DNA from 2 places in the Pseudomonas sp. GW821-FHT09A09 genome. Region 2 is predicted to be linked to the other one. Evidence: predicted binding sites of a transcription regulator. Region 2 holds the regulator's gene; the other holds the start of a gene.
What was found. The regulator sigma-54, encoded in region 2, starts transcription at its own class of promoters, with help from an activator protein. The targets are predictions, from matches to a motif close to ANTGGCATNNANNTTGCTNT.
Positions count from the first base shown of each region.

Region 1: glnA (glutamate--ammonia ligase) is a predicted target of sigma-54. The motif match lies at 1,694-1,713, and genes of this name have one in related genera.

Region 1 is NZ_JBWKPU010000001.1:263,957-279,039, forward strand. It holds gene AC07OV_RS01195 (chorismate mutase) at 1-66, opposite strand, end outside; gene glnA (glutamate--ammonia ligase) at 187-1,593, opposite strand; gene thiI (tRNA uracil 4-sulfurtransferase ThiI) at 1,928-3,382, shown strand; gene typA (translational GTPase TypA) at 3,522-5,342, shown strand; gene AC07OV_RS01215 (YkgJ family cysteine cluster protein) at 5,529-5,963, opposite strand; gene AC07OV_RS01220 (glycogen/starch/alpha-glucan phosphorylase) at 6,199-8,649, shown strand; gene AC07OV_RS01225 (DUF2339 domain-containing protein) at 8,804-12,334, shown strand; gene AC07OV_RS01230 (DUF3999 domain-containing protein) at 12,334-13,689, shown strand; gene AC07OV_RS01235 (class 1 fructose-bisphosphatase) at 13,785-14,795, shown strand; gene AC07OV_RS01240 (hypothetical protein) at 14,972-15,083, shown strand, end outside.
Region 2 is NZ_JBWKPU010000011.1:68,863-83,945, forward strand. It holds gene hisC (histidinol-phosphate transaminase) at 1-376, opposite strand, end outside; gene hisD (histidinol dehydrogenase) at 380-1,702, opposite strand; gene hisG (ATP phosphoribosyltransferase) at 1,831-2,466, opposite strand; gene murA (UDP-N-acetylglucosamine 1-carboxyvinyltransferase) at 2,663-3,928, opposite strand; gene AC07OV_RS11985 (BolA family protein) at 3,952-4,191, opposite strand; gene AC07OV_RS11990 (STAS domain-containing protein) at 4,306-4,611, opposite strand; gene AC07OV_RS11995 (MlaC/ttg2D family ABC transporter substrate-binding protein) at 4,608-5,258, opposite strand; gene mlaD (outer membrane lipid asymmetry maintenance protein MlaD) at 5,270-5,737, opposite strand; gene mlaE (lipid asymmetry maintenance ABC transporter permease subunit MlaE) at 5,737-6,534, opposite strand; gene AC07OV_RS12010 (ATP-binding cassette domain-containing protein) at 6,534-7,343, opposite strand; gene AC07OV_RS12015 (KpsF/GutQ family sugar-phosphate isomerase) at 7,654-8,628, shown strand; gene AC07OV_RS12020 (KdsC family phosphatase) at 8,629-9,153, shown strand; gene lptC (LPS export ABC transporter periplasmic protein LptC) at 9,162-9,734, shown strand; gene lptA (lipopolysaccharide transport periplasmic protein LptA) at 9,721-10,254, shown strand; gene lptB (LPS export ABC transporter ATP-binding protein) at 10,254-10,979, shown strand; gene AC07OV_RS12040 (RNA polymerase factor sigma-54) at 11,164-12,657, shown strand; gene hpf (ribosome hibernation-promoting factor, HPF/YfiA family) at 12,733-13,038, shown strand; gene ptsN (PTS IIA-like nitrogen regulatory protein PtsN) at 13,049-13,513, shown strand; gene rapZ (RNase adapter RapZ) at 13,516-14,373, shown strand; gene AC07OV_RS12060 (HPr family phosphocarrier protein) at 14,390-14,662, shown strand; gene AC07OV_RS12065 (ZIP family metal transporter) at 14,769-15,083, opposite strand, start outside.

The DNA of each region.
Region 1 (15,083 bases), on a different contig from region 2:
CGTAGGCGGCGCAGCCTGGGCACTGGCGCTCGCGAATAACAGGGCAACTAAGAGTCGACGTTTCAACGGTGATCTCCTGATGGGAGGGCGCCAGCCCTCTTTTATAGGGTTCAAAATGCCTGGGCAAAAAAAAGACCTCCCGAAGGAGGCCTTTCTTGTCACGCTACGTCAAGTAGCGCTACTGGATTAGCAGCTGTAGTACAGCTCGTATTCCAGTGGGTGTACGAAGGTGCGTACTTTGATTTCTTCTTCGCTTTTCAGCTCGATGTAGGCATCGATGAAGTCGTCGCTGAATACGCCGCCTTTGGTCAGGAACGCACGGCCCTTGTCCAGCTCTTCCAGGGCTTCTTTCAGGCTGCCGCACACTTGTGGGATCTCTTTGGCCTCTTCAGGCGGCAGGTCGTACAAGTTTTTGTCGGCGGCATCGCCAGGGTGGATCTTGTTCTGGATACCGTCCAGGCCCGCCATTACCAGGGCAGCGAAGGCCAGGTATGGGTTGGCTGCTGGATCCGGGAAGCGGGCTTCGATACGGCGAGCGCGAGGGCTGGACACGTAAGGAATACGGATCGAGGCGGAACGGTTGCGAGCCGAGTAGGCCAGCATTACCGGAGCTTCGAAACCTGGGACCAGACGCTTGTAGGAGTTGGTCGACGGGTTGGTGAAGCCGTTCAGGGCCTTACCGTGCTTGATGATACCGCCGATGAAGTACAGGGCAGTGTCGGACAGGCCGGCATAACCTTCGCCAGCGAAGGTGTTCTTGCCTTCTTTAGCGATGGACAGGTGAACGTGCATACCCGAACCGTTATCGCCGTACAGAGGCTTAGGCATGAAGGTAGCGGTACGGCCGTAGGCATCAGCCACGTTGTGTACGCAGTACTTCAGGGTCTGAACTTCGTCAGCCTTGGCAACCAGGGTGTTGAACTTCACGCCGATTTCGTTCTGGCCGGCAGTCGCCACTTCGTGGTGGTGAACTTCAATGACCAGGCCCATTTCTTCCATGGCGTTGCACATGGAGGTACGGATTTCGTGGTCGTGGTCGAACGGCGGAACTGGGAAGTAGCCACCTTTGATACCTGGACGGTGGCCTTTGTTGCCGCCTTCCACGTCCTGGTCGGACATCCACGAACCTTGCTCGGAGAAGATCTTGAACATGGAACCGGAGATGTCGGACTTGAACTTGACCGAATCAAAGATGAAGAATTCTGGCTCTGGGCCTACGAATACGGTGTCGCCAATACCGGTCGACTTCAGGTATTCCTCGGCACGCTTGGCGATCGCACGTGGGTCGCGGTCGTAGCCTTGCATGGTCGAAGGCTCGATCACGTCGCAGACGATGATCAGGGTTGGGTCTTCGGTGAACGGGTCGAGAACGGCAGTGCTGTCGTCCGGCATCAGGATCATGTCGGAAGCTTCAATGCCTTTCCAGCCAGCGATGGAGGAACCGTCGAACATTTTGCCTTCTTCGAAGAAAGCATCATCCAGCGCGTCGCGAGCCGGCATGGTCACGTGGTGCTGAGTACCTTTGGTGTCCGTGAAGCGCAGATCAATCCATTTAACGTCATGATCTTTGATGAGTTGAACCGACTTCGACATGGTGTCCTCCGGGTGGCTTCGGGCTGGGGTAGTGGAGTTAGCCCTTAGAATGTGGGTGATGCCGGCGCGGATACTCCGCCAAGGCAACCTGCCTCACAAGAGAGCAAATTGCATGCCAGTGCGCCAACATGGCCTTTTTGCCTCAAAATGGCCCCTATAACGGTGCAATCCGCTGAAACGGAAAAAATAACGCACTGCAATGTAGCGTTAATTCTCGTAAATGACCCGTTTTGGTGCGCGAAGCGTGTTGTGCATATTAACTGGTTAAACCTTGAGCGATTTCCGCTATAATCCGCGCCCCCCTTTTTCAGCAGGCCCGGCGCGCGCTGTTTCCATGAAATTAATCGTTAAAGTCTTCCCCGAGATCACCATCAAGAGCCGACCGGTACGGACGCGTTTCATCCGTCAATTGGCCAAGAACATCCGTGCCGTGCTCCGAGACCTGGACCCGGCTGTGGTGGTGAACGGCGTGTGGGACAACCTCGAGCTGGAAACCCGCATCACCGACGCCAAAGCCTTGAAGGACATGACCGAGCGCCTGAGCTGCATGCCGGGCATCGCGCATTTCCTGCAGGTGGATGAGTACCCGCTGGGCGACTTCGACGACATCACCGAGAAGTGCAAGCAGCACTACGGCGATTCGCTGACCGGCAAGATCTTTTCGGTGCGCTGCAAGCGTGCCGGCAAGCACCCGTTCAGCTCCATGGACGTCGAGAAATACGTCGGCAGCAAGCTGCGTCGCGAGTGCGGCGCGGCAGGAATCTCGCTGAAAACACCGGAAATCGAAGTCCGTATCGAAATTCGCGACCAACGGTTGTTTGTGATCCACAGCCAGCACAACAGCATCGGCGGCTACCCGCTGGGCGCCCTGGAACAGACCCTGGTCCTCATGTCCGGCGGTTTCGATTCCACGGTGGCGGCCTACCAGATCATGCGCCGTGGCCTGATGAGCCACTTCTGCTTCTTTAATCTGGGCGGGCGTGCACACGAATTGGGCGTGATGGAAGTTGCGCACTTTATCTGGAAGAAATACGGCAGCTCCCAACGCGTGCTATTTGTGAGCGTACCGTTCGAGGAAGTGCTGGGAGAAATTCTCGGTAAAGTCGATAACGGTCATATGGGCGTAGTATTGAAGCGTATGATGTTGCGCGCTGCGTCGAGCATTGCCGACCGCCTGCACATTGATGCGCTGGTGACCGGTGAAGCGATCTCCCAGGTGTCCAGCCAGACGCTGCCCAACCTGTCGATCATCGATTGCGTCACCGAGAAGCTGGTATTGCGCCCGCTGATCGCCAGCCACAAGCAGGACATCATCGACCTGGCAGAAGAAATCGGCACCGCCGACTTTGCCAAGCACATGCCTGAGTACTGCGGGGTCATTTCGGTGAACCCCAAGACCCATGCCAAGCGTTACCGCGTGGAGCATGAAGAGAAAGAGTTCGACATGGCGATCCTGGAGCGTGCGCTCGAGAACGCCAAGCTGGTCCCGATCGATCGCGTGATCGACGAGTTGGGCCAGGATGTGAAGATCGAAGAAGTCAGCGAAGCCCTGGCCGGCCAGATCGTCATCGACATCCGTCACCCGGATGCCGCTGAAGATGAGCCACTGGAAATCGCTGGCATCGACGTGCAAACGCTGCCGTTCTACGCACTGAACGCGCGTTTCAAGGAACTGGATAACAGCCGTCAGTACCTGCTGTATTGCGACAAAGGCGTGATGAGTCGCCTGCATGCCCACCATTTGCTCAGTGAGGGGCATGCCAATGTGCGCGTTTATCGACCGAGCTAAGAGCCCGGGGCTGTTTGCCTGTGGCCTGCGTCACCGGCCCCCCGACTCTGCCGTCAAGCTGTAACGGCAAGGCCTGACTCTACTGTTAATCGCTGCCACGACCTGTCAGCACACCGAATCCTCTGATCGAGATACACAAGTGATCGAAAATCTACGTAACATCGCCATCATTGCTCACGTTGACCATGGTAAAACCACCCTGGTAGACAAACTCCTGCGTCAATCCGGCACCCTGGAGCGCAACGAGCTCAACGACGAGCGCGTGATGGACTCCAACGACCAGGAAAAAGAGCGCGGTATTACCATCCTGGCAAAAAACACCGCCATCAACTGGAACGGCTACCACATCAACATCGTGGACACCCCGGGCCACGCCGACTTCGGCGGCGAAGTAGAACGCGTAATGTCGATGGTTGACTCCGTTCTGCTGCTGGTTGATGCCCAGGACGGCCCTATGCCGCAAACCCGTTTTGTGACCAAGAAGGCGTTCGAAGCCGGCCTGCGTCCGATCGTGTGCATCAACAAGGTTGACCGTCCAGGCGCGCGTCCGGACTGGGTTCTGGACCAGATCTTCGACCTGTTCGACAACCTGGGTGCCACCGAAGAACAGCTGGACTTCAAAGTCGTCTACGCCTCGGCCCTGAACGGTATTGCCGGTCTGGACCACACCGACATGGCTGAAGACATGACCCCGCTGTACCAGTCGATCGTCGACAACGTACCAGCACCGGCTGTTGACCGTGACGGCGCGTTCCAGATGCAGATCTCCGCTCTGGACTACAACAGCTTCCTGGGTGTTATCGGCGTTGGCCGTATCGCTCGTGGTCGCGTCAAGCCGAACACCCCGGTTGTCGCTATCGGCGCCGACGGCAAGAAGCGCAACGGTCGTATCCTGAAGCTGATGGGTCACCACGGTCTGCACCGTGTAGACGTTGAAGAAGCCGCTGCCGGCGACATCGTGTGCATCAGCGGTATGGACTCGCTGTTCATCTCCGACACCCTGTGCCACCCGGACACCGTCGAGGCGATGAAGCCTCTGACCGTTGACGAGCCAACCGTTTCCATGACCTTCCAGGTAAACGACTCGCCTTTCTGCGGTAAAGAAGGCAAGTTCGTGACCTCCCGTAACATCAAGGAGCGTCTGGACAAAGAGCTGCTGTACAACGTTGCTCTGCGCGTTGAAGAAGGCGACTCGGCTGACAAGTTCAAGGTTTCCGGCCGTGGTGAGCTGCACCTCTCGGTACTGATCGAAACCATGCGTCGCGAAGGCTTCGAAATGGGCGTTGGTCGTCCGGAAGTGATCATCCGTCAGGTTGACGGCGTGAAGCAGGAACCGTTCGAAAACGTCACCATCGACACCCCGGAAGAATCCCAGGGCAAGGTGATGGAAGAAATGGGTCTGCGTAAAGGCGACCTGACCAACATGGTGCCGGATGGCAAAGGCCGTGTACGTCTGGAATACAACATCCCTGCTCGTGGTCTGATCGGTTTCCGTAACCAGTTCCTGACCCTGACCAACGGTGCTGGCATCCTGACCTCGATCTTCGATCGCTACGACACCATGAAGTCCGGCGACATGTCCGGCCGTCAGAACGGTGTTCTGGTATCGGTAGAAACCGGCAAGGCACTGACCTACTCCCTGGAAACCCTCCAGGCGCGTGGCAAGCTGTTCGTTGAACACGGTCAAGAAATCTACAACGGCCAGATCGTTGGTCTGAACAGCCGTGACAACGACATGGGCGTCAACCCAACCAAAGGCAAGAAGCTCGACAACATGCGTGCTTCGGGTAAAGACGAAACCATCGCCCTGGTTCCACCTGTTCGCTTCACCCTGGAACAGGCTCTGGAATTCATCCAGGACGACGAGCTGTGCGAAGTGACACCTAAGTCGATCCGCCTGCGTAAGAAGATCCTGGACGAAGGCGAGCGTACCCGCGCTGCCAAGAAAGCCAAGAACTGAGTTAACTCAGGCTGAATGAAAAACGCCCCCGGTCGAAAGGCCGGGGGCGTTTTTTTATGCCTGTGATGAGTGTGTTGTTTGTACCGGCCTCATCGCGGGCAAGCCCGCTCCCACAGGGGAATGCATTCCAAGTGTGGGAGCTGGCTTGCCTGCGATGGGGGCCGCACAGTCGCCAAAGACGTTGGATCAGAATTTATCGAGTGTGCGCAAATTGGTCTCGCGCACCACTTCTTTCGGCTTGTACGCGCAATACCCCGGGCGTGGCCCGATTTTCGGGTGGTTGCGGCACGTGTCCGGGCGCTTGTCATAAATAGTGCAGAAGCGCGTCTTACGATCCAGGTACAGGCAATCGTTGTTGCTCATGCGCTGCAGGGTAAAGATCTCGGACTTGGAATTGAAACGCTCGACGATGCCTTCCTTCTGCAAACGCTTGGCGATGTTCTTCGGCGGGTCGCCACGCTCGAACTCATCGACGATGCCAATGCGGATCAGGTCTTTGATCTTCACTTCCACCGGCAGCGTGCAGCAGCTGGACACGCAGCCCCCACACATGTGGGCGGAGTATTTCTGCCAAGTCTCGAGACGGTCGAGTTCCGCGGCGGCGATCAGTTGAGGCTTCATCAGGGTTCCAAGGTGGGGCGTTATCCGGGCGCGCGATCATACCGGGATTGGTGGTTTTTTGAACAATATTTTGCGGATTTCCGCTGCAAGGCGGCGCGAACGGTGATCGGGCACGAGCCCTGCATCTAAAACCCCAAAGGTAAATGCGTTAAAAAAGTGCCGAACCAGAGCGTCTACCGTCTGTCAGACCGACTAGGCTCTAGCCACTCCTTCTATCTCGCCCGAGGTCGCACCGATGTCTCAGGAACCGCTTGCACGAGAAGCAGAGGTAGCCGCATTTCGCGATGCCGTCTTGACCAAACTCACCTACGCGGTGGGCAAGGACCCGGATCACGCCTTCGACCACGACTGGTTCGAAGCCATTGCCCTGGCCGCGCGCGACCAGATGGTCGATCACTGGATGGACCACACGCGGCGCATCTACCGCAAAGGCCAGAAGCGGGTTTACTACCTTTCTCTGGAATTCCTCATCGGCCGCTTGCTCTACGACAGCCTGAGCAACCTTGGCGTGCTGGAGATTGCGCGCGAAGCGCTGTCGGAGCTTGGCGTCGACCTGGAGCGCATTCGCCTGCTGGAGCCCGATGCGGCGCTCGGCAACGGTGGCCTGGGTCGCCTGGCAGCGTGTTTCATGGAAAGCATGTCGACCTTGGGCGTCGCCGGCCACGGTTATGGCATCCGCTATGAACACGGCCTGTTCCGTCAGGCGATTGTCGATGGTTGGCAACAGGAGCAGACCGAACACTGGCTGGACTTCGGCAACCCCTGGGAATTCGAACGCCCTGAAGTGGTGTACCCGATCGGCTTTGGTGGCAGTGTTGAAACCCTGGATGACGGCACCGGCAAGATGATTCAGCGGTGGACGCCGAACGAAACGGTGCGCGCCATTGCCTATGACACGCCGGTCGTCGGCTGGCGCGGCGCCAGCGTCAACACCTTGCGCCTGTGGCGTGCCCGTGCCGTGGAAGACCTGCACCTGGAGCGCTTCAACGCCGGTGACCACCTGGGCGCCGTCGCCGAAGTGGCCCGTGCCGAAAGCATCTCCCGGGTGCTTTACCCGGCCGACAGCACCGAAGCAGGGCAGGAACTGCGCCTGCGCCAGGAGTACTTCTTCGTCGCCGCCTCCCTGCAAGACCTGCTGCGCCGCCACAAAAATATGCACGGTTCGGTGCTGAGCCTGGGCGAGCACGCCGCGATCCAGCTCAACGACACCCACCCGTCCATTGCCGTGGCCGAGTTGATGCGCCAGCTGGTCGACTTGCACGACATCCCGTGGGAGGCCGCGTGGGATGTCACCGTTGAAACCCTGTCGTACACCAACCACACGCTGCTGCCCGAAGCCCTGGAAACCTGGCCGGTCGGCTTGATGGAGCGCATGTTGCCCCGGCACATGCAGATCATTTACCTGATCAACGCCCAGCACATCGACTCGCTGCGCGCCAAGGGCATCCACGACTTTGACGTGCTGCGCGCCGTGTCGCTGATCGAAGAAGACAACGGCCGTCGCGTGCGCATGGGCAACCTGGCGTTTCTTGGCTCCCATAGCGTCAACGGCGTATCTGGGTTGCACACCCAGTTGATGCGCAGCACGGTGTTCTCCGAACTGCACAAGCTGTACCCGGAGCGCATCAACAACAAAACCAACGGCATCACCTTCCGCCGTTGGCTGTACCAGGCCAACCCCAAGCTCACCGACATGCTGGTGGAAGCGTTGGGCCCGGATATCCTCGACAAACCCGAGCAGCGCCTGGTGGAGCTGGAACCGTTCGCCGAAAAGCAGGCGTTCCGCAAAGCCTTCGCCGAGCAGCGCCTGCACAGCAAGCGTGCCCTGGCAGACATTATCCACGAGCGTTTGGGCATTTCCGTCAACCCGGCGGCGATGTTCGACGTGCAGGTCAAGCGTATCCACGAGTACAAACGCCAACTGCTCAACCTGTTGCACACCGTGGCGCTGTACCAGGCGATCCGCGCCGAGCCTGGCACCGACTGGGTGCCACGGGTGAAGATTTTTGCCGGCAAGGCTGCGGCCAGTTATCACCAGGCCAAGTTGATCATCAAGCTGACCAACGACATCGCCCGCACCGTCAACAACGACCCGACCGTGCGCGGGTTGCTCAAGGTGGTGTTCCTGCCCAACTACAACGTCAGCCTGGCGGAAAGCATCATCCCTGCCGCCGACTTGTCGGAGCAGATCTCCACCGCAGGCTTTGAGGCCTCGGGCACCAGCAACATGAAGTTCGGCCTCAACGGCGCGCTGACCATCGGCACCATGGACGGCGCCAACGTGGAGATGCACGAGCGCGTCGGTGCCGAGCACATGTTCATCTTCGGCCTGAGCGCCCAGCAGGTGGAGGCGCGCAAACATGCCGGCGAGTTCAACGCCGGGCCGGACATCGCCGCCTCCCATCGCCTCAATGATGTGCTGCAGGCGATTCGGGGTGGAGTGTTCTCGCCGGATGATCCGGGCCGCTACGTGGGCTTGATCGACGGGCTGATCGACTACGACCGCTTCCTGGTGTGTGCCGACTTCGATTCTTATTGGGACGCCCAGGCACGGGTCGAGGCGCATTGGCACGACTCCAAAGCCTGGTGGCGTTCGGCGGTGTTGAATACGGCGCGGATGGGCTGGTTCAGCTCGGACCGCACGATCCGCGAATACGCAACCGAGATCTGGAAAGCCCTCGACTAACCACCGAGTCCCCCTGTGGGAGCGGGCTTGCCCGCGATAGCGCAGTGTCAGTTTGCAGATTTGTCGACTGGCACACCGCAATCGCGGGCAAGCCCGCTCCCACATTGGTCTTGCGTCGATATACTAGGCCTCGGTTTGCTTAGGGATATCGACCATGCAATGGATTTTCATGCTGATTGGCCTGGCACTCGGCTGGACACTCGATGAGTCGTTCACCGATGCCGGTTTTGGTGCGCTGCTGGGGTTGGGGATCGGCCAGGCGATTCGCCTGTCGATGCTGTCGTCCCAGGCAGACCAGCAGGCACGTCAGTTGGAAACCACGCAGAAGGCGCTGATCGCATTGGGCGAACGCCTGCGGCAACTGGAAGTGCCTGCCCCGGCGAGCAGTATTGCTGCCGAGCCCGTCGCCCCTGAACCCGAACCCCAACCCACCCCTGTCGCCGAGGCGCCCGAGCTTGTATGGGAATTGCCGGCCGAACTGGCACCCGTCGCGATGGCGGCCGAGCCCAGCCAACCGCTGCCGGATGACGTCTGGGCACCCGCTCCCGCCCCACGTCCCGCTGAGCCCGTGACCCCCCGTGGCCCCAACCTGATCGAACGCGCCATCAGCGGTGCTCGCAATTGGCTGTTCGGTGGCAACACCGTGCTGCGGGTTGGCGTGGTGCTGTTGTTCCTCGGCCTGGCCTTCCTGCTGCGCTACGCCACCGAAGGCATGGTGGTGCCGATCGAGTTGCGCTATGCCGGTGTTGCCGCAGCTGCCGTTGGCCTGCTGGGCCTGGGCTGGTGGCTGCGCCTGCGCAACAGCAATTACGGGTTGATGCTGCAAGGCACCGGGATCGCGGTGCTGTACCTGACGGTGTTTGCCGCGATGCGCTTGCACCCGCTCATCGACCCGGGCGCCGCGCTGGGCCTACTGGTGGCGGTGACGGTGTTCTCGGCGATCCTGGCGATTACCCAGGACGCGCTGGGCCTGGCCTGCGCGGCGGCGCTGGGCGGGTTTGCGGCGCCAATCCTCACCTCTACCGGCGCCGGCAACCATGTGGCGCTGTTCAGCTATTTCGCGTTGCTCAATGCCGGCATCCTGGCCATCGCCTGGTTCAAGGCCTGGCGCCTGCTCAACCTGATCGGCTTTGTCGGCACCTTCGGCATCGGCTTCGCGTGGGGTATGCGTTCCTACACGCCGGAACTGTTGTGGAGCACCGAACCGTTCCTGATCCTGTTTTTCCTGATGTACCTGGCCATCGGCCTGCTGTTCGCCCGGCGTAAGTTGCTGGAGATGAGCGATGCCCCCGAGGACGACAGCCGTGGCGCCGTGCTGCGCTGGTCGGCGGCCAAGGGTGACTATGTGGACGGCAGCCTGTTGTTTGGCCCGCCGCTGGTGGGCTTTGGCTTGCAGTTTGCGCTGGTGCAGCACCTGGAATTCGCGGCGGCGTTCAGTGCCCTCGGCCTGGGCATTATCTACATGGCCCTGGCTCGCATGCTCAGTGGCGGGCGCGCCTTGCTGCTGGCGGAGACCTGCCTGGCTCTGGGCGTGATCTTCGCCAGCCTGGCGATTCCCCTGGGCCTGGATGCGCGCTGGACCGCTGCAGCGTGGGCCGTGGAAGGCGCCGGGATTCTCTGGCTGGGTGTGCGCCAGCAACGGCCGTTGGCACGGGCCTTCGGCTTGCTGCTGCAACTGGGCTCTGCTGTCGCCTTCCTCAGCGAGTTGCGCATGGGTGAGCACAGCCTGCTCGACGGCGCGCCGTTGGGCACGTTGCTGCTGGGCGCGGCGCTGCTGTTCAGTTTTGATCAACTGCGCAAAGCCTCTACCGAGCAGGCGTCGGGGTGGGAGCGCAAAGGCTTGCCGGTGCTGGCGAGCCTGGGCTTGGGTTTCCTTTACCTGCTGGCGCCGTTGCTGTTGCAAACCCAAGGCACGGCCATCAGTTGGGCGCTCGCCGGCCTGGTGACATTGTTTGTCGGCCTGCGCATCGGCTCGCGCACCTTCCTGTTCACCGCGTTTGCCGTGCAGTTGCTGGGCGGCGCGTTGTTCCTGTTGCGCTTGCAGGGTGGCGATGGCGCTGCTGTGTTCAGCGCGGGTTGGGGCGGTTTGCTGACGGCATCGCTGATCGGCCTGGCCTTGGTCGGCGGCATGCTGCTGGCGGCGCGTAACGACATGGTACGCGGCGATGTGCGCTTGCTGCGCGGGCTGTCGGTGGTGCTGCTGGCGGGGCTGGTGCTGATCAACCTCGCGGTGCTGTTCGTGCTGCCGTGGGAAAGCGCCAGCGGTGTGTGGGCGGCCAGTGGGTTGTTGATCATCTGGCTGAGCCTGTACCTGCAACAGCGCGTAAGCTTTGTGTTCGGCTTGCTGCTGCAAGTGGTCGGCGGTGCTTCGTTCCTGCTTTCGGTGCCGCAACTGCTGGGGCCGCTGACGAGCGAAGGATTGCGCCCGCTGGCCCACAGCGGTTTCTGGACGCCGATGGTGCTGGGCCTGGCGGCGCTCGTGGGGGCCTGGCGCCTGCAACGCGAACCCCATGCGCCGGTGTTTGACGTACTGAAACTGCAACGGCTGTCTGACTTGCTGCTGGTGTGGGGCGCGGGCTGGTGGACACTGGCGCTGACCGGCGAAGTGCTGCGGTTTGTCCCGCTGGAACTGCAAGGCGCGTTCTTGCTGGGCATCGCCGCGATCAGCGTGGCGATCTGGGCAGTGCTGGCCGAGCGTCTGCGCTGGGCGTCGCTGGGCATGCTGTGCACGTTGCTGATGCCGGCTGCCGGCGTGGTGTTGCTGGTGTCTGCCCATGCCTACTATCACCCGGCTGCGCAGTTCGGCTGGCTGGCTTGGTTCGCCGTATTTGTGGTGCATTTCATTTCGCTGCGGCGCCTGGCGGCCATCGTGCCAGGCAAGGTGCTGAGCGTGGCCCATGTGGTGGGCTGCTGGATGCTCATCGGCGTGCTGGCGCTGGAGCTGCGTTACGGTCTGCTGTCTCTGTCGGCCGAATACAACGCCTGGCGCTGGTTGGGTTGGGCAATTTTGCCAAGCCTGTACCTGGTACTGGCGGCCGCACCACGCAGTTGGCCGTGGCCGGTGTCGGCCTACCCGCATGAATACCGTGTGCTGGCGGCATTGCCGCTGGCGGTGCTGATGCTCGGCTGGTTCTGGCTGGCAAACACCTTCAGCGATGGCGTGGCCAAGCCGCTGCCCTATGTGCCGTTGCTCAACCCGCTGGACCTGGGCCTGCTGTTTGCGCTGTTGGGTGTGTACCTGTGGTCACGCAGCGTGGCGCCGCAACGCGGGCCGAGGGTGGAGCTGATCGCCCAAGGCGTTGCCGGTATTTCGTTGTTTGCGTTCTTTACGGCCCTGGTGATGCGCACCGCTCATCATTGGGGTGATGTGCCGTTCCAGCTGGATGCGTTGCTCGAATCCATGCTGGTGCAGGCCGGCCTGTCGATCGTGTGGACCCTGATCGCCCTCGGCCTGATGATCGGCGGCCACCTGCGTCATCGTCGCGAGGTGTGGCTGATCGGCGCGGCCTTGATTGCGCTGGTGGTGGCCAAGCTGTTCTTTGTCGAGCTGAGCAACCGGGGCGGCCTGGCGCGGATTGTGTCGTTTATCGGCGTGGGCGGGTTGCTGCTGGTGGTGGGCTACTTTGCGCCGCTGCCTCCTAAACGTGTCGAACCTGTGATTGAAACCGAAGGAGCGTCTTCTTGATGGGCAAGTTGAGTCTGGGCGGGTTGGCGGTATGGATGGTGTGCGCGGCGGCGGTTGCCCAGGAAGGGCCGGCCGATTTCACCACGCACGTGCCGCTGGCGGTGAGCGGCAATAGCCCCTGGTATCGCCTGGAGCTGCCGCTGGCGGTGCAGTTGAGCGCACGCCAGGCCGATCTCAGCGATGTGCGGGTGTTCAACGCGGCGGGCGAGGCCCAGGCGTATGCGTTGTCCCGTCAATCGTCACAGCACACCGAAAGCCGCACGGTGACCGACGTGAAGTGGTTCCCGCTGTACGCCGCCGATACCCAACAGGCGTTGCCGGGCGTGGTGATGAAGGCCACCACCGAAGGCACCCTGGTGGAGATCAAGCCGGCCACCGAGCCCAAGCCCGGCAAGCAGGTGCTGCGCGGCTGGGTGTTGGACGCCAGTGCGATCAAGGCGCCGTTGCAGCAAATGAGCCTGGATTGGAGCCGGGAGCAGGACGGGTTTCAGCGTTTCAGCATCGAAGCCAGCGACGACTTGCAGCACTGGGCGTCGTGGGGCGACGGCCAGGTGGCGCGCCTGTCGTTTGCCGACGAACGGGTCGAGCAGCATGACGTCAGTTTGCCGGGACAGTCGGCGCGTTATCTGCGATTGGTCTGGCAGGGGCAGACTGCGCCGGTGCTGACGTCGGCCAAGCTGACCAGCGCCACCCGCAGCAGCCTGCCAATGCCATTGGTGTGGTCGCAGCCGTTGTCGGGCACGCGGCTCAAGGCCGGGGAGTACAGTTGGCAGCTGCCGACGGGGCTGAATGTCGAGCGCCTGCGCATCGAGTTGAAACAGCCCAACACGCTGGCGCCGGTGACACTGGCGGGGCGGCGCGACGCCAATCAAGCCTGGCAGCCCCTGAGCAATGGCCTGCTGTATCGCCTTACCCAGAATGGCCAGGAGGTGGTGCAGGATGAGTTGCCGTTGCCGGGCCAGGCTGTGACCGAGCTCAAGTTGCAGGTGGACGAGCGCGGCGGCGGCCTGGGCGTCGACGCACCGGCCGTGCGATTTGCCGTGCGCTCCACGCAGTTGGTGTTCCTGGCGCGGGGTGAGCCGCCGTTCACCCTGGCGCTGGGCAATGGCGCCGTGAAGGCGGCGAACCTGCCGCTATCGACCCTGATTCCCGACTACAGCGCCGAGCGCCTGAAGACCCTGGGGCAGGCCAAGACCGTGGGCGATGGGGTGGTCAGTGCGCCGGTCGCGGCGGTGTCGCCCGCAGTCGGTGCCGACTGGAAGAAGCTGGGCCTGTGGGCTGTACTTCTGCTCGGCGTGGCGGCGCTGGGAGGCATGGCCTACAGTCTGTTGCGCAAGCCCGTGGCCAAACCGTGAACTCTATTGGTGTTAAATCCTCTGATGAGAGGAAATAAGCCCCGACTCGCGTTAAACTGCGCGGGTTTTTAGCCCCCCATTCTCCGGAGCCTTACATGTCCCGCGTTACCTTGAGTCGCTATTTGATTGAGCAGACCCGCAGCAACAACACGCCTGCCGATCTGCGCTTCCTTATCGAAGTGGTGGCGCGTGCTTGCAAGGAAATCAGCCACGCCGTGTCCAAAGGCGCACTGGGTGGTGTCCTGGGCAGCATGGGCACTGAAAACGTGCAGGGCGAAGTGCAGAAGAAGTTGGACGTGCTGTCCAACGAGATCCTGCTCGAAGCCAACGAATGGGGCGGTCACCTGGCCGGCATGGCGTCCGAAGAAATGGACAACGCCTACCAGATCCCGGGTAAATACCCGAAAGGCGCCTACCTGTTGGTATTCGACCCACTGGACGGCTCGTCCAACATCGACATCAACGCACCGGTCGGCACCATCTTCTCGGTACTGCGCTGCCCGAATGAATACCTGAGCCAGAACGAAGCCCTGAACGAAAAGGCCTTCCTGCAGCCAGGCACCGAGCAGGTCGCTGCCGGCTACGCGATCTACGGCCCGCAGACCATGCTGGTGCTAACCCTGGGCGACGGCGTCAAAGGCTTCACCCTGGACCGTGAAATGGGCAGCTTCGTGCTGACCCACGAAGACATCTCCATTCCTGCTTCCACCCAGGAATTTGCCATCAACATGTCCAACCAGCGCCACTGGGAAGCCCCGGTACAGCGCTACGTGAACGAGTTGATGGAAGGCGAGGAAGGCCCGTTGAAGAAGAACTTCAACATGCGCTGGGTCGCTGCGATGGTGGCCGACGTGCACCGTATCCTGACCCGTGGTGGCCTGTTCATGTACCCACGTGACAGCCGCGAGCCATCCAAGCCGGGCAAGCTGCGCTTGATGTATGAAGCCAACCCGATGTCCTTCCTGGTTGAGCAAGCGGGCGGCGCGTCCACCGACGGCCACCAGCGTATCCTCGACATCCAGCCTGAAGGCCTGCACCAGCGTGTGGCGGTGTTCCTGGGTTCGAAGGAAGAAGTTGAGCGCGTGACCGCTTACCACAAGCAGTAAGTGGCGGCGACCGGTCATCCGCGTTGTTGTGAGCCGGATCACCCTTGAAGAAGCCCCGAAACGTTTCAGCGTTTCGGGGCTTTTTTTGTTTTTGCTCATCGGGAACCAGACACCCCTTTTCCCTTCTAAGCTTCTGGCAGATACCCACGCTGCTTCGTCTCTCCAGGAGTTATCCCATGTCGTTACGCCGTCTCGCCCTGCTGACTTTTTGCGTGCTATTGGCCGCTTGCAGCAAGGTCAACCAGGAAAATTACGCGAAGCTGTCGGCTGGCATGGCCAAGGCTGAGG
Region 2 (15,083 bases):
CCGACTGGATGCCATACAGGCCGCAGTAGACCGGATAGAAGCTGTAGCTGATATCCGGGAACAGCAGCGGCAGATCGTGCTGGAGCAGGCCGTGAAAAATGTGCGCCAGGACTTCGTCGGAACCGTTGCCGAGGAACACCTTGCCGGCATCCACGCCGTAATACTTGGCCACGGCCTGCTTGAGCAGGTCGCTGTTGGGGTCCGGGTACAGGCGCAGGTTGTCGTTCAGCTCGGCCTGCATCGCGGCCAACGCCTTGGGCGATGGGCCGTAGGGGTTTTCATTGGTGTTGAGCTTGACCAGCTTGGTCAACTTCGGCTGCTCGCCGGGTACGTAAGGCACGAGGTCCTTGACGAAAGGGCTCCAGAATTTGCTCATGTCTCAGTTCCCCTTCTCTTCAAGGATGCGGTATTCGGCGCTGCGGGCGTGGGCACTCAGGGACTCACCGCGGGCCAGTACCGAAGCGGTCTTGCCCAGCTCGGAAGCGCCCTGCGGCGAGCAGAAGATGATCGACGAACGCTTCTGGAAGTCATACACGCCCAGCGGCGACGAGAAGCGTGCGGTGCCGGAGGTCGGCAGCACGTGGTTCGGGCCTGCGCAGTAGTCACCCAGGGCTTCGCTGGTGTGGCGGCCCATGAAGATTGCACCGGCGTGGCGAATCGACGGCAGCCAGGCTTGTGGGTCGGCCACGGACAGCTCAAGGTGTTCCGGCGCGATACGGTTGGCCACTTCGATGGCCTGTTCCATGTCACGCACCAGGATCAGCGCACCGCGGCCATTGATCGACTTCTCGATGATCTCGGCGCGCTCCATGGTCGGCATCAGCTTGTTGATGCTGGCGGCGACCTTGTCGAGGAACTCGGCATCCGGGCTGACCAGGATCGCCTGGGCGTCTTCGTCATGCTCAGCCTGGGAGAACAGGTCCATGGCGATCCAGTCCGGGTCGGTCTGGCCGTCGCATACCACGAGGATTTCCGACGGGCCGGCGATCATGTCGATACCGACCTGGCCGAACACATGGCGCTTGGCAGTGGCAACGTAGATGTTGCCAGGGCCGACCACCTTGTCGACCTTCGGCACGCTTTCGGTGCCATAGGCCAGGGCCGCGACGGCCTGTGCGCCACCGATGGTGAACACACGGTCGACACCGGCGATGCACGCCGCCGCCAGCACCAGCTCGTTGATTTCACCGCGCGGAGTTGGCACCACCATGACCACTTCGGTCACGCCAGCCACCTTGGCGGGAATGGCGTTCATCAGTACCGACGATGGGTAGGATGCTTTACCGCCTGGTACGTACAGGCCGGCACGGTCCAGCGGCGTGACCTTCTGGCCCAGCACAGTGCCGTCGGCTTCGGTGTAGCTCCAGGAATCCTGCTTTTGCTTCTCGTGGTAGCTGCGCACCCGCGCCGCCGCCACTTCCAGGGCTTCGCGCTGGGGCGCAGTGATGCGCGTCAGGGCCAGCTCCAGGCGTTCGCGGGGCAGGATCAGGTCGGCCATGGACTTGACGTCCAGGCCATCGAACTGACGGGTGAAATCCACCAGCGCCGCATCACCGCGCTCGCGCACGGCCTTGATGATGTCGAGCACCCGCCCGTTGACCGAATCGTCGGACACGCTTTCCCAGCTCAGCAGATGATCCAGATGATGGGCGAAATCCGGGTCGGCAGCGTTGAGTCGGGCAATTGCAGTGGACGTGGTCATAGCGAGGGCCTCAATAGAATTGGCAAAAACTCAGGCGCCCTAAACTAGCAGTCGTTTCCGCTTGGGCACCTGAGAATTCTGGCTATGAGGCGGATAGACGGGCGCAGCCTTTCAGCTACGCGGGTAAGTCAACCGCGGTGTCGCGACTCCACTGCCTTGCGCAGGGTGTCAATCAACGCCTGGATACGGGCGTGCTGCATCTTCATCGACGCTTTGTTGACGATCAGGCGGGAGCTGATGTCGGCGATGAAATCCTGAGGCTCCAGGCCATTGGCACGCAGGGTGTTGCCGGTGTCGACCACGTCGATGATCTTGTCGGCCAAGCCGATCAGCGGGGCCAGCTCCATCGAACCATAGAGCTTGATGATGTCGACCTGACGACCTTGCTCGGCGTAGTAGCGCTTGGCAACGTTGACGAACTTGGTCGCCACGCGCAGGCGGCCTTTAGGCTCAACGTCACCGACACGGCCGGCAGTCATCAGCTTGCACAGGGCAATTCGCAGGTCCAGAGGTTCATACAGGCCCTGGCCGCCGTATTCCATCAGCACGTCTTTACCGGCGACACCCAGGTCGGCCGCGCCATGCTCAACGTAGGTCGGCACGTCGGTAGCCCGCACGATCAACAGGCGAACGTCGTCCTGGGTCGTGGGGATGATCAGCTTGCGGCTCTTGTCCGGATTCTCGGTCGGCACGATGCCCGCTTCAGCCAGAAGCGGCAAAGTGTCGTCAAGGATGCGGCCCTTGGACAGTGCGATGGTCAACATGGGAAACGTCAGTCCTTCATCAGGCTATTGCTGTCCGGTCGCAAACGGCGCCAGACACAGATCGAGGCCATGACAGCCTCGATTTTAAACAAATTTCTGTAGTGAGCGGGCTTGCCCCGCGCTGCGGTGTGTCGGGCGCCATAAACATACCTGATACACCGCGGCGCGGGGCAAGCCCGCTCACTACAAGCAGCAACTAGCCCGGTACGCGGCGGATTTTCGCGCCGAGCATCTGCAGTTTTTCTTCGATGCACTCGTAACCACGGTCAATGTGGTAGATGCGGTCGATCAGGGTGTCGCCTTCGGCAATCAGCGCCGAGATCACCAGGCTCGCCGAGGCGCGCAGGTCGGTGGCCATCACTGGCGCGCCCTTGAGCTTCTCGGTGCCGGTCACGATGGCGGTGTTGCCTTCAACCTGGATCTTGGCGCCCATGCGGTGCAGTTCGTACACGTGCATGAAGCGGTTTTCGAAGATGGTCTCGATAACCGCACCGGTGCCTTCGGCAATCGCGTTCAGGGAGATGAACTGCGCCTGCATGTCGGTCGGGAACGCCGGGTAGGGAGCGGTACGCACGTTGACGGCTTTAGGACGCTTGCCGTGCATGTTCAGCTCGATCCAGTCTTCACCGGTGGTGATTTCGGCACCGGCTTCGCGCAGCTTCTCAAGGACCGCTTCCAGGATGGTCGGATCGGTGTCCTTGACCTTGACGCGGCCACCGGTGACGGCAGCGGCAACCAGGTAGGTGCCGGTCTCGATACGGTCCGGCATCACTTTGTAGGTGGCCGAGTGCAGGCGTTTAACGCCGTCGATGGTGATGGTGTCGGTGCCGGCGCCGGTGATGTTGGCACCCATGGCAATCAGGAAGTTGGCCAGGTCGACCACTTCCGGCTCGCGCGCGGCGTTCTGCAGGACGCTGCGGCCGTTGGCCAGGGCAGCGGCCATCATGATGTTCTCGGTACCGGTCACGCTGACGGTATCAAAGAAGAAGTTGGCGCCACGCAGGCCGCCTTCCGGCGCCTTGGCCTTGATGTAGCCGCCTTCGACGTCGATGGTCGCGCCCATGGCTTCGAGGCCACGGATGTGCAGGTCGACCGGACGCGAGCCGATGGCGCAACCGCCAGGTAGTGCCACTTCGGCTTCGCCGAAACGGGCAACCATCGGGCCCAGTACCAGGATCGAGGCACGCATGGTTTTCACCAGCTCGTACGGCGCGACCAGGGTCTTGATGGTGCGCGGGTCGATTTCGACGGCCAGTTTCTCGTCGATCACCGGCTCAATGCCCATGCGACCGAACAGCTCGATCATGGTGGTGATGTCGTGCAGGTGCGGCAGGTTGGCCACGGTAACCGGGCCATCGCACAGCAAGGTCGCCGCCAGGATCGGCAGAGCGGAGTTTTTCGCACCGGAAATGCGGATCTCGCCATCAAGGCGGGCACCGCCGGTAATAATCAATTTATCCATAAGAATCTCGACGCCTTGGGGGCTCAGGTGCGCTCGGCCCAGGCCGCGCGGCTGAAAAATTTCATAGTGACCGCATGGATGCTGCCATCGGTGATCCATGGGCTCAAATGGTCGTAGACCTGCCGCTGACGCTTGACCGGGCTCAATGCCGCCAGTTCATCGCTAATCACGTTCAGCTGGAAGTTGCAGCCTTCGCCTTCAACTTCTACGTTCGTATCCGGCAGCTTTCCTTCAAGGAAGCTCTTAACTTCTAGGGCCTGCATGCTCAACCTCTATCGGCGCCCAGTGCGCACGGGTCGCACATCATACAAAAAAGCCCCGCGCCTGCGAACCCCGCATAGCAGGACTCTGACGGGGGGCTTTATGGATAATGGCGATTAAGGATGCGCCAACAGCTCGCTCAGGCCGGAAACCTCGGCAATTTCCCGCATGTCCTCGGGCATTGCACGGATGCTGACCGGCTTTTTGATCGCCTCGGCATCACGGATAAAACAGAGCAATAACGACAAGCCAACGCTGCTGGACTTGGTCACCGCCGAGCAATCGAGCACCAGTGCAGGCGCGGTGCTGGTCTTGATCAGCGCCTGGCCCTGCTTGCGCAGGTCAGGCCCGGTGCGGTAGTCCAGCACGCCGCTGAGGAACAACTCGCCGGCGTCGCCGAGACGAACAGCCGACTCGGTCATTGTGCGGACTTCCCGGCAGCTTGCTTGTCGGTTTCTTCCTTGGCCTTGGCCACTTCACCGGCCCAACCATTGATGGTCTTGTCCAGGTCGTTGCCGTTGCGCTGCATGGCATCTGCGAACTGGTCGCGGAACAGCTTGCCGATGTTGATGCCGTTGATGATCACGTTGCGCAGTTTCCACTCACCGTTGACCTTCTCCAGCGTGTACTGCACAGGGTAGACCGCGCCATTGTTGCCTTTGACGGTCATGCCGACACTGGTACGGTCGCCCGACTCGTCCTTGGCAGGGTCCACGGTGATGCCTTGGTTGTTGTACTCAAGCAACGCGTTGCCGTAGAACTGGAACAGGCCCTTCTTGAAGTTTTCCTGGAAGGTCTGCATCTGCGCCGGGGTCGCCTTGCGCGAATACTTGACGGTCATGATGCTGCGGGAAATGCCTTCGGCATCAACCACAGGGCCCACGATCGAGTTAAGCGCGTCGTAGAACTTACTCGGGTCCTGCTTGTACTGCTCTTTGTTGGCAGTCAGGTCGGCCAGCATCTTGCTGGTCGTGTCCTGCACCAGATCGTGCGCAGAACCTGCCGCGTTGGCCAGCAGCGGCAACGCTGCAAGCAATACCAGCAGGCCACGTCGCAAGGTAGAGATCATGAACAGATTCCTCATTTGGCGTCTTTATTGACCGTATTGAGCAGGAATTTACCGATCAGGTCTTCAAGCACCAGCGACGACTGCGTGTCGTGGATGGTCGAACCATCCTTGAGCAGGGCAGTTTCCCCGCCCACGCTGACGCCGATGTACTTCTCGCCCAGCAAACCCGCAGTGAGGATAGATGCAGTGGAGTCAGTCGGCAGATTATCTACCTTCTTGTCCACCTGCATGGTCACCCGGCCAGTGAAGCTGTCGCGGTCCAGATCGATTGCCGTGACCTTGCCGATGGTAACGCCGGCCATGGTCACTTTAGCTCTGACCGTCAAACCGGCGATATTGTCGAAGTACGCGTAAAGTTTATAGGTGTCGGCGGTGGGGCTGGCCGACAGGCCACTGACCCGCAGGGCCAGCAACAGTAAAGCCAGGATGCCAGCCAGCAAGAAAAGGCCGACACCGATTTCCACAGTGCGGTTTTGCATCAGAAATCTCCAAACATCAAGGCGGTCAAAATGAAGTCAAGGCCCAGTACCGCCAGCGAGGCGTACACAACGGTCTTGGTGGTGGCGCGACTGATCCCTTCTGAAGTGGGCTCACAGTCATAGCCTTGGAATACGGCGATCCAGGTCACTACAAAGGCGAAAACGATGCTTTTAATGATGCCGTTAAGCACATCGCCGCTGAAGGTCACGCTGTTCTGCATGTTGGCCCAGTAGGAACCGTCATAGACGCCCAACCAGTCAACCGCCACCCACGAACCGCCCCAAATGCCGACCACGCTGAAGATCATTGCCAGCAGCGGCAAGGAAATGAAACCGGCCCACAGGCGCGGGGCAACAATGTACTTGAGCGGGTCCACGCCGATCATTTCGAGGCTGGACAGCTGCTCGGTGGACTTCATGTTGCCGATCTCGGCCGTCAACGCAGAGCCGGCACGCCCGGCGAACAGCAACGCGGTGACCACTGGCCCGAGCTCACGCAGCAACGTCAGGGCGACCATCTGCCCTACTGCCTGCTCCGAACCGTAGCTGGACAGAATATTGAAGCCCTGCAGCGCCAGCACCATACCGATGAACACGCCGGAAACGACGATGATCACCAGGGACATCACGCCCACGGCGTGCAACTGCTTGATCAACAGGCCAAAACCGCCGCCGATACCACCACGGCCGAGCAACGCATGAAACAGGAAGAGGGTAGAACGGCCCAGCACCTCGACAATGTCGATGCCCGAGCGGCCGAAAAGGCGAACCTTCTCGATGAGAGATGTCTTGCGCATCAGCGCTTCCCCAGAAGATCTGAGCGGTAGTCCGCTGCCGGAAAATGAAAAGGCACCGGGCCATCGGGATCGCCGGTCATGAATTGGCGGATGCGCGGGTTATCGGCATTCATGAGTTCTTCTGGCGTGCCCTGCCCCAGCACCTGCCCATCACCGACGACATAGAGGTAGTCGGCGATGCTCGCAGTTTCGGCCAGGTCGTGGGAAACCACGATGCTGGTGATGCCGAGCGCGTCGTTGAGCAGGCGGATCAGACGCACCAACACGCCCATGGCGATCGGGTCCTGGCCCACGAAAGGTTCGTCGTACATGAGGATCTGCGGATCCAGCGCGATGGCACGCGCCAGCGCGACACGGCGCTTCATGCCACCGGACAGCTCGTCAGGCATCAGGTCGATGGCACCGCGAAGGCCCACGGCCTGCAGTTTCAGCAACACAATGTCACGAATCATTTCATCGGACAGCTGGGTATGCACCCGCAGCGGGAAGGCCACGTTTTCGAAAACATCGAGGTCGGTAAACAACGCACCGCTCTGGAACAGCACACCCATGTGCTTGCGCGCGTCGAACAGGTCGCTGCGCGAGAGCGTCGGCAGGTTCTGTCCATTGACCCACACTTCGCCAGCAGTGGGCCGCAATTGCATACCCATCAGACGCAACAGGGTGGTCTTGCCACAGCCTGAAGGCCCCATGATGCCCGTGACCTTGCCGCGGGGAATGCGAATATCGACGTTATTGAAGATGCTGCGCGTCCCGCGCTTGAAGGTAAGTCCCTTCAGCTCGACCGCGTAGGCGTTATCGGCACTCATCTAAACTCCTTGGGATGCAGCCTCTCACTCAGACACCATGTGTGCGACATTCGTTTGCAACGGATGTGCAATAGGTAGCCACATGGGTTGGGTGAACCGAACTGGCGGCGAACTATATCACTGCTGGTACAGCGCCCCCAAGGCCGGAACTGCGCTTGTTCAGATTGGCGACAGGGAAAAACATTGCCGACTGTGTTACCGGGAGCGGAATCTCTGACGCCTTGTGAATAAAGCCTGACGAACTTGCGTGAGGGAATTGATCATTACCGCTATAATCGCCGACTTTTCGTCAGGCTATACGATTTCAGACATGAGCCAATCCAGCGACCTTATTCAATCCGCACAACGCACCATCCGCCTCGAGCTCGAAGCCGTAGACGGCTTGCTGGCCCATATCGACGCGGATTTCGTACGCGCTTGCGAGATGATTCTGGCCAGCAAAGGCCGCGTTGTCGTGGTCGGCATGGGTAAATCCGGGCACATCGGCAACAAGATCGCCGCCACCCTGGCAAGCACCGGGACTACCTCGTTTTTCGTGCACCCGGCAGAAGCCAGCCACGGCGACATGGGCATGATCACCAAGGATGACATCATCCTGGCACTGTCCAACTCCGGCACCACCAACGAAATCGTGACCCTGCTGCCACTGATCAAGCGCCTGGGCATCAAGATGATCAGCATTACCGGTAACCCGGAGTCGACGCTGGCCAAGGCCGCCGAAGTGAACCTCAATGTTCACGTGGCCCACGAAGCCTGCCCGTTGAACCTGGCGCCGACCTCCTCGACCACGGCCGCACTGGTCATGGGCGACGCATTGGCCGTTGCCCTGCTGGAAGCCCGCGGCTTTACCGCTGAAGACTTCGCCTTTTCCCACCCGGGCGGCGCCCTGGGCCGTCGTCTGCTGCTGAAAGTGGAAAATGTCATGCATGCGGGCGATGAATTGCCCCACGTCCAGCGCGGCACGCTACTGAAGGACGCGCTGATGGAAATGACCCGCAAGGGCCTGGGCATGACCGTCATCCTGGAAGCCGATGGCCGCTTGGCCGGGGTATTCACCGACGGCGACCTGCGCCGCACCCTGGATCGCACCATTGATATCCACACCGCAACCATTGATGCCGTCATGACCCCTCACGGCAAGACCGCGCGCCCGGAAATGCTGGCGGCTGAAGCCTTGAAGATCATGGAAGACCACAAGATCGGCGCGCTGGTGGTGGTCAATGACGATGACCGCCCTATCGGTGCCCTGAACATGCACGACTTGTTGCGTGCGGGAGTGATGTAAATGACTGGCGACCTGTTGCAACGCGGTAAAAACATCAAGCTGGCGATCTTCGACGTTGACGGCGTGCTGACCGATGGCCGCCTTTACTTCCTCGAAGACGGCAGCGAATTCAAGACGTTCAACACGCTGGACGGCCAGGGCATCAAGATGCTGATGGCTTCGGGCGTACAAACAGCCATTATCAGCGGCCGCAAGACCCCGGTAGTGGAACGGCGCGCACAAAACCTGGGGATTCCTCACCTGTATCAGGGCCGTGAGGATAAACTGGTGGTTCTGGACGAGCTTCTTGGCCAACTCAACCTAAGCTATGAGCAGGTCGCCTACCTCGGTGACGACCTGCCTGACCTGCCGGTGATTCGCCGGGTAGGCTTGGGCATGGCTGTCGCCAACGCGGCGGCATTTGTTCGCGAACACGCCCATGGCATCACCACGGCCCGTGGCGGCGAAGGTGCCGCACGTGAGTTCTGCGAATTGATACTGCGTGCCCAGGGCAACTTTGAATCCGCCCACGCCGCCTACTTATAGAGCGTTTTATGCTGAGCAAAAAGATTCGCAACTTCCTGCTATTCGGGGTCATCGCCGCGCTATTCCTGGCGGTGGGCTACTGGAATATCAGCCCGGAGCGCTTCCTCGACAAGCCTGTCGCGCAGGTTGACGACGGCGCTATCGACTATTACGCCATCAATGCCAAAAGCGTGCAGTTCCTGCCAGATGGCAAGGTGCAGTACGAGATGACATCGGACAAGGTCGAGCACTTGAAGGCCACTGAAGTGACCCTGCTCACCAATCCGGACATGAACATCTACCGCGGCACCGAGTTTCCGTGGCACGTCACCAGCAAGCGTGGCGAGGTCAACCCGGACGGCACCCAGGTGGAACTGATCGACTCGGTGCGCGTTGCGCGCACCGACGACAAGAACCGCGACACCGTGATTACCAGCAGTCGCATGACCGTATTCCCGCAGAAGCAATATGCGCAGACCGAGCAAGACGTTAGAATCGACGGCGCTGGCGGTGTATCGACTGGCAAGGGAATGAAAGCGTATTTGAAAGAAAGCAGGATACACCTGCTATCGAACGTAAGAGGACAGTATGAGGCTCGTTAAAACTCTCCCTATTTTGCTCGGTCTGGGCGCAGCACTGGGAAGCGTGAGCGCCTGGGCTCTGCCGAACGATAGCCAGCAACCGATCCACATCCAGGCTGACGATGCGCAGCTGGATGACAAGCAAGGTGTCGCGACCTACACCGGTGGCGTGATCATTACCCAGGGGTCGATGAAAATCACCGGGAATACCGTGACACTGACCCGCACCAAGGCGGGCGACATCGACGTCGTGACGTCGGTGGGCAACCTGGCCTATTTCGAGCAGAAGCAGGCGCCTGCCGATACCGCTCCGATGAAGGGCTACGGCAAGACCATCCAGTATCACGCCCAGCAGAACCGCATTGTCCTGATTGACCAGGCCAAGGTTGTCAGCACCGACGGCAACACCACGGAAGGTGAAAAAATCACCTATGACACTGTGAAACAGGTCGCCAACGCCGGTCGCGCCAATGGCAACAAGGTCACCGCACCTCGTCCGCGTATCGACATGGTTATCCAGCCGAAGAAGAAGGCCGAGTAATGGCAACCCTGAAAGCCCAGCATCTGGCCAAGGCCTACAAAAGCCGTCAGGTCGTGCGCGACGTCAGCCTGTCGATCGACAGCGGCCAGATCGTCGGCCTGCTCGGCCCCAACGGTGCCGGCAAGACCACCTGTTTTTACATGATTGTCGGCCTGGTCCAGGCGGATCAGGGTCGCGTTCTGATCGACGACCTGGATGTCAGCCACCAGCCGATGCACGGTCGTGCTCGTGCCGGTATCGGCTATCTACCCCAGGAAGCGTCGATCTTCCGCAAATTGTCGGTTTCGGACAACATCATGGCGATCCTTGAGACCCGCAAGGAGCTCGACCGCGATGGCCGCCGCAAGGAACTGGAAAGCCTGCTGCAGGAATTCCACATCAACCATATCCGTGACAACCTGGGCATGAGCTTGTCCGGTGGTGAGCGTCGTCGCGTGGAAATTGCCCGAGCATTGGCCACCGCACCGAAGTTCATCCTGCTGGACGAACCCTTTGCTGGCGTCGACCCGATTTCGGTGGGCGACATCAAGCAGATCATCCACCACCTCAAGGCCAAGGGCATCGGTGTACTGATCACTGACCACAACGTTCGTGAAACCCTCGATATCTGTGAAACCGCTTATATCGTCAACGATGGCCAGCTGATCGCCGAAGGCGATTCCGCCACCATCCTGGCCAACGAACTGGTCAAGGAAGTGTACCTGGGTCACGAGTTCCGCCTGTAAACACCGTGGTGTCAGGCCGTTTGCCGAGACGCGCGGGAGTCAATAGAAACCTCCGGCTTTTTATTGTTACCGCGCTCTAGGCAAAGCCCCCGATATCAGGCATATAATTTGCTTATGTTTGGCGCTCACGCGCCCTGTCGTGGATGGCGCATTGCGCCGGCGAATAAGGTGTTAAGCCCCTGCCATGAAACCATCGCTAGTCCTGAGAATGGGCCAGCAGCTGACGATGACACCGCAGCTGCAACAGGCCATCCGCCTGCTCCAATTGTCCACACTGGACCTGCAACAGGAAATCCAGGAGGCCCTGGAGTCCAATCCGATGCTCGAACGCCAGGAAGAAGGCGACGACTTCGATAATGCAGACCCGCTGGCCGACAACATCGAGCAAAAACCCAATTCCGACGTGCAGGAACCCTCCTATCAGGAAACCGCCCCGACGGTGGACAACCTGGAGGACGGCGAATGGAACGAACGCATTCCCAACGAACTTCCCGTGGACACGGCCTGGGAAGACGTCTACCAGACCAGCGCCAGTAGCCTGCCGAGCAATGATGATGACGAGTGGGATTTCACCACCCGAACGTCCGCCGGCGAGAGCCTGCAGAGCCATCTGCTGTGGCAACTGAACCTGGCGCCGATGTCCGACACCGATCGCCTGATCGCCGTGACCCTGATCGACTGCATCAATAACCAGGGTTATCTAGACGAGACGCTTGAAGAGATTCTTGAAGCCTTCGATCCGGAACTGGACATTGAACTGGACGAAATCGAAGCCGTCCTGCACCGCATCCAGCAATTCGAGCCAGCAGGCATCGGCGCCCGCACCCTCAGCGAGTGCCTGTTGCTGCAACTGCGCCAGCTTCCGGCCAAGACACCCTGGCTCGCCGAAGCCCAACGCCTGGTCAATGACTACATCGACCTGCTGGGCAGCCGCGACTATAGCCAGCTGATGCGTCGTATGAAGCTCAAGGAAGACGACCTGCGCCAGGTCATCGAGCTGGTGCAGAGCCTCAACCCGCGCCCAGGTTCGCAAATCGAGTCCAGCGAAGCCGAATACGTCGTCCCTGATGTGATTGTGCGCAAGGACAACGAGCGCTGGCTGGTGGAGCTCAACCAGGAATCGGTGCCACGCCTGCGCGTCAACCCGCAGTACGCCGGTTTTGTACGCCGCGCCGACACCAGCGCCGACAACACCTTCATGCGCAACCAGTTGCAGGAAGCACGCTGGTTCATCAAGAGCCTGCAAAGCCGCAACGAAACCCTGATGAAGGTTGCCACCCAGATCGTCGAGCACCAGCGCGGCTTCCTGGAATACGGTGACGAGGCGATGAAGCCCCTCGTGCTGCACGATATTGCAGAAGCGGTGGGCATGCATGAATCGACGATTTCCCGGGTGACCACGCAGAAATTCATGCATACCCCACGGGGTATTTATGAGCTGAAATACTTTTTCTCCAGCCACGTCAGCACCTCCGAAGGCGGTGAATGCTCGTCCACGGCGATTCGCGCGATCATCAAAAAACTGGTTGCCGCGGAAAATCAGAAAAAGCCATTGAGTGACAGTAAGATCGCTGGTTTACTGGAGGCACAAGGCATTCAGGTCGCCCGTCGAACCGTCGCCAAGTACCGCGAATCCCTTGGGATCGCGCCTTCCAGCGAGCGTAAGCGTTTGATGTGACGGGCGGGCCACAGCGTTCCAGTGGCAGGCACCCCGGCCTGCCGCTTTATGCACTGGCAACGAAGGAGAAGCTGTATGCAAGTCAACATCAGTGGACACCAGCTGGAAGTCACCAAACCCCTGCGTGAATACACCGAGAGCAAGCTGAACAAGCTGGCAGGGCATTTTGACAAGATCACCAACGTGCAGGTCATCATGGAGGTCGATAAGCTCAAGCAGAAAATCGAGGCCACCCTGCACGTACCGAATGCAAAGCTCGTCGCCAATGCGGAGCATGAAGACATGTACGCGGCGATCGACTCGCTCTACGACAAGCTGGACCGCCAACTCATAAAGCATAAGGAAAAGAATCTGCACCTGATGCAAGGTACAGGTCGTTAACTCTCCCCCCATGATCCGACTTGAAACCATCCTGACCCCCGGCCGTTCCCTCGTGAACGTGCCGGGCGGCAGTAAAAAGCGCGCCCTCGAACAAATTGCCAACCTGATCGGCCGCGAAGTGCCCGAGCTGGATACGCAAGCTGTGTATGAGGCGCTTATCGCCCGTGAAAAACTCGGTTCTACCGGTTTTGGCAACGGCATCGCCATTCCCCACTGCCGCCTGCAAGGCTGTGAATCCCCGGTGAGCGCCCTGCTCCACCTGGATGCCCCCATCGATTTCGACGCCATCGACGGCGCTCCGGTCGACCTGCTGTTTGTCCTGCTGGTCCCGCAAGCCGCCACCGATGCGCACCTGGAACTGCTTCGGCAGATCGCCAGCATGCTCGACCGCAAGGAAGTACGCGACAAACTGCGCAGCGCCAGCAGCAACGAGGCGCTCTATCAGGTTGTCCTGGATGAACAGAACGGGCAGTAATCATGCGTTTGATCATCGTCAGCGGCCGCTCCGGCTCGGGTAAAAGTACCGCCCTCAATGTTCTTGAGGACAACGGCTTCTATTGCATCGACAACCTGCCGGCCGGCCTGCTGCCGGAATTGGCGGAACGCGCGCTGATCCACACCGAACTGGCCCAGCCGCTGGTTGCCGTTTCGATCGATGCTCGCAACCTGCCCAGCCACCTTGAGCGCTTCCCACTATTGCTCGAAGAAGTGCGGGCCAAGCATATTCATTGTGATGTGCTGTACCTGGACGCCGACGAAGAGACCCTGCTCAAGCGTTTTTCCGAGACCCGCCGACGTCACCCCCTCAGCAGCCCCCATCGTTCCCTGGCAGAAGCCATCGAGGATGAAACCAAGCTGCTGGGCCCGATCATTGACCTTGCCGACCTCAAGATAAACACCACCAGCCTCAACCTGTACCAGCTGCGTGACGCAATCAAATTGCGCCTGCTCAACCAGCCTGAACCGGGTACTGCGTTTCTCGTGGAGTCGTTTGGCTTCAAGCGCGGCATGCCAGTAGACGCTGACCTGGTGTTCGACGTGCGCTGCCTGCCCAACCCCTACTGGAAGCCGGAACTGCGCGAACAGTCCGGGCTGGACTTGCCGGTAGCCGAATACCTGGCCGCGCAGCCGGATGTTGAAGAGATGTTCCAGGATATCTCCAGCTACCTGCTCAAATGGCTACCCCGCTTTGCCGCGAGCAATCGCGCGTATGTCACCATTGCCATTGGCTGCACCGGTGGTCACCACCGCTCTGTCTACCTGACTGAGCGCCTGGGCCAGGTGCTGCAACAAACCCTCAAGAACGTCCAGGTCCGCCACCGCGACCTTAGCTGAAAGGAACACCTGCGCGATGCCCGCTCTGGAAATTGAAATCATCAACAAGCTGGGCCTGCACGCCCGCGCCTCAGCCAAATTCGTCGGCGTGGCCGGGCAGTTTCCTTGCCAGATCCGCGCCGGGCGCACGCCGGAGTCCATGGTCGATGGCAAGAGCATCATGGCCATGATGATGTTGGCGGCTGGCAAAGGCACCAGGATTCACTTGAAGACAGAAGGCGAGCAGGAAGACGAAGCCATGGCCGCGCTGGTGGCGCTGATCAATAACTTCTTCGACGAAGGCGAATAGCCCCATCCCTTTGTAGGAGCCCGGGTTGCCGGCGATGAGGCCTTTGAGTCAGGTGTTGGACTTGAGGACGCCATCGCCGGCAAGCCGGGCTCCTACGGAAAGCGGTTTATCCCAGGGCCGTGTCCATCACCATCATCAAGCAAAAGCCGATGCATAGGCCAAGGCTGGCGAGTTTTTCGTGACCATTGCGCCGCGACTCCGGGATGACCTCGTGAGTCACGACCAACAGCATCGCACCCGCCGCCAACGCCAACCCAAGCGGTAACAACACCTCGGCCAGACTGACCAGCCAGGCGCAAAGCACGGCAAATACCGGCTCCACCAAACCTGACGCCGCGCCGATCAAGAACGCCTTGACCCGCGACATCCCTGCCCCAGCCAATACCAACGCAATCACCAGACCTTCGGGCACATCCTGCAG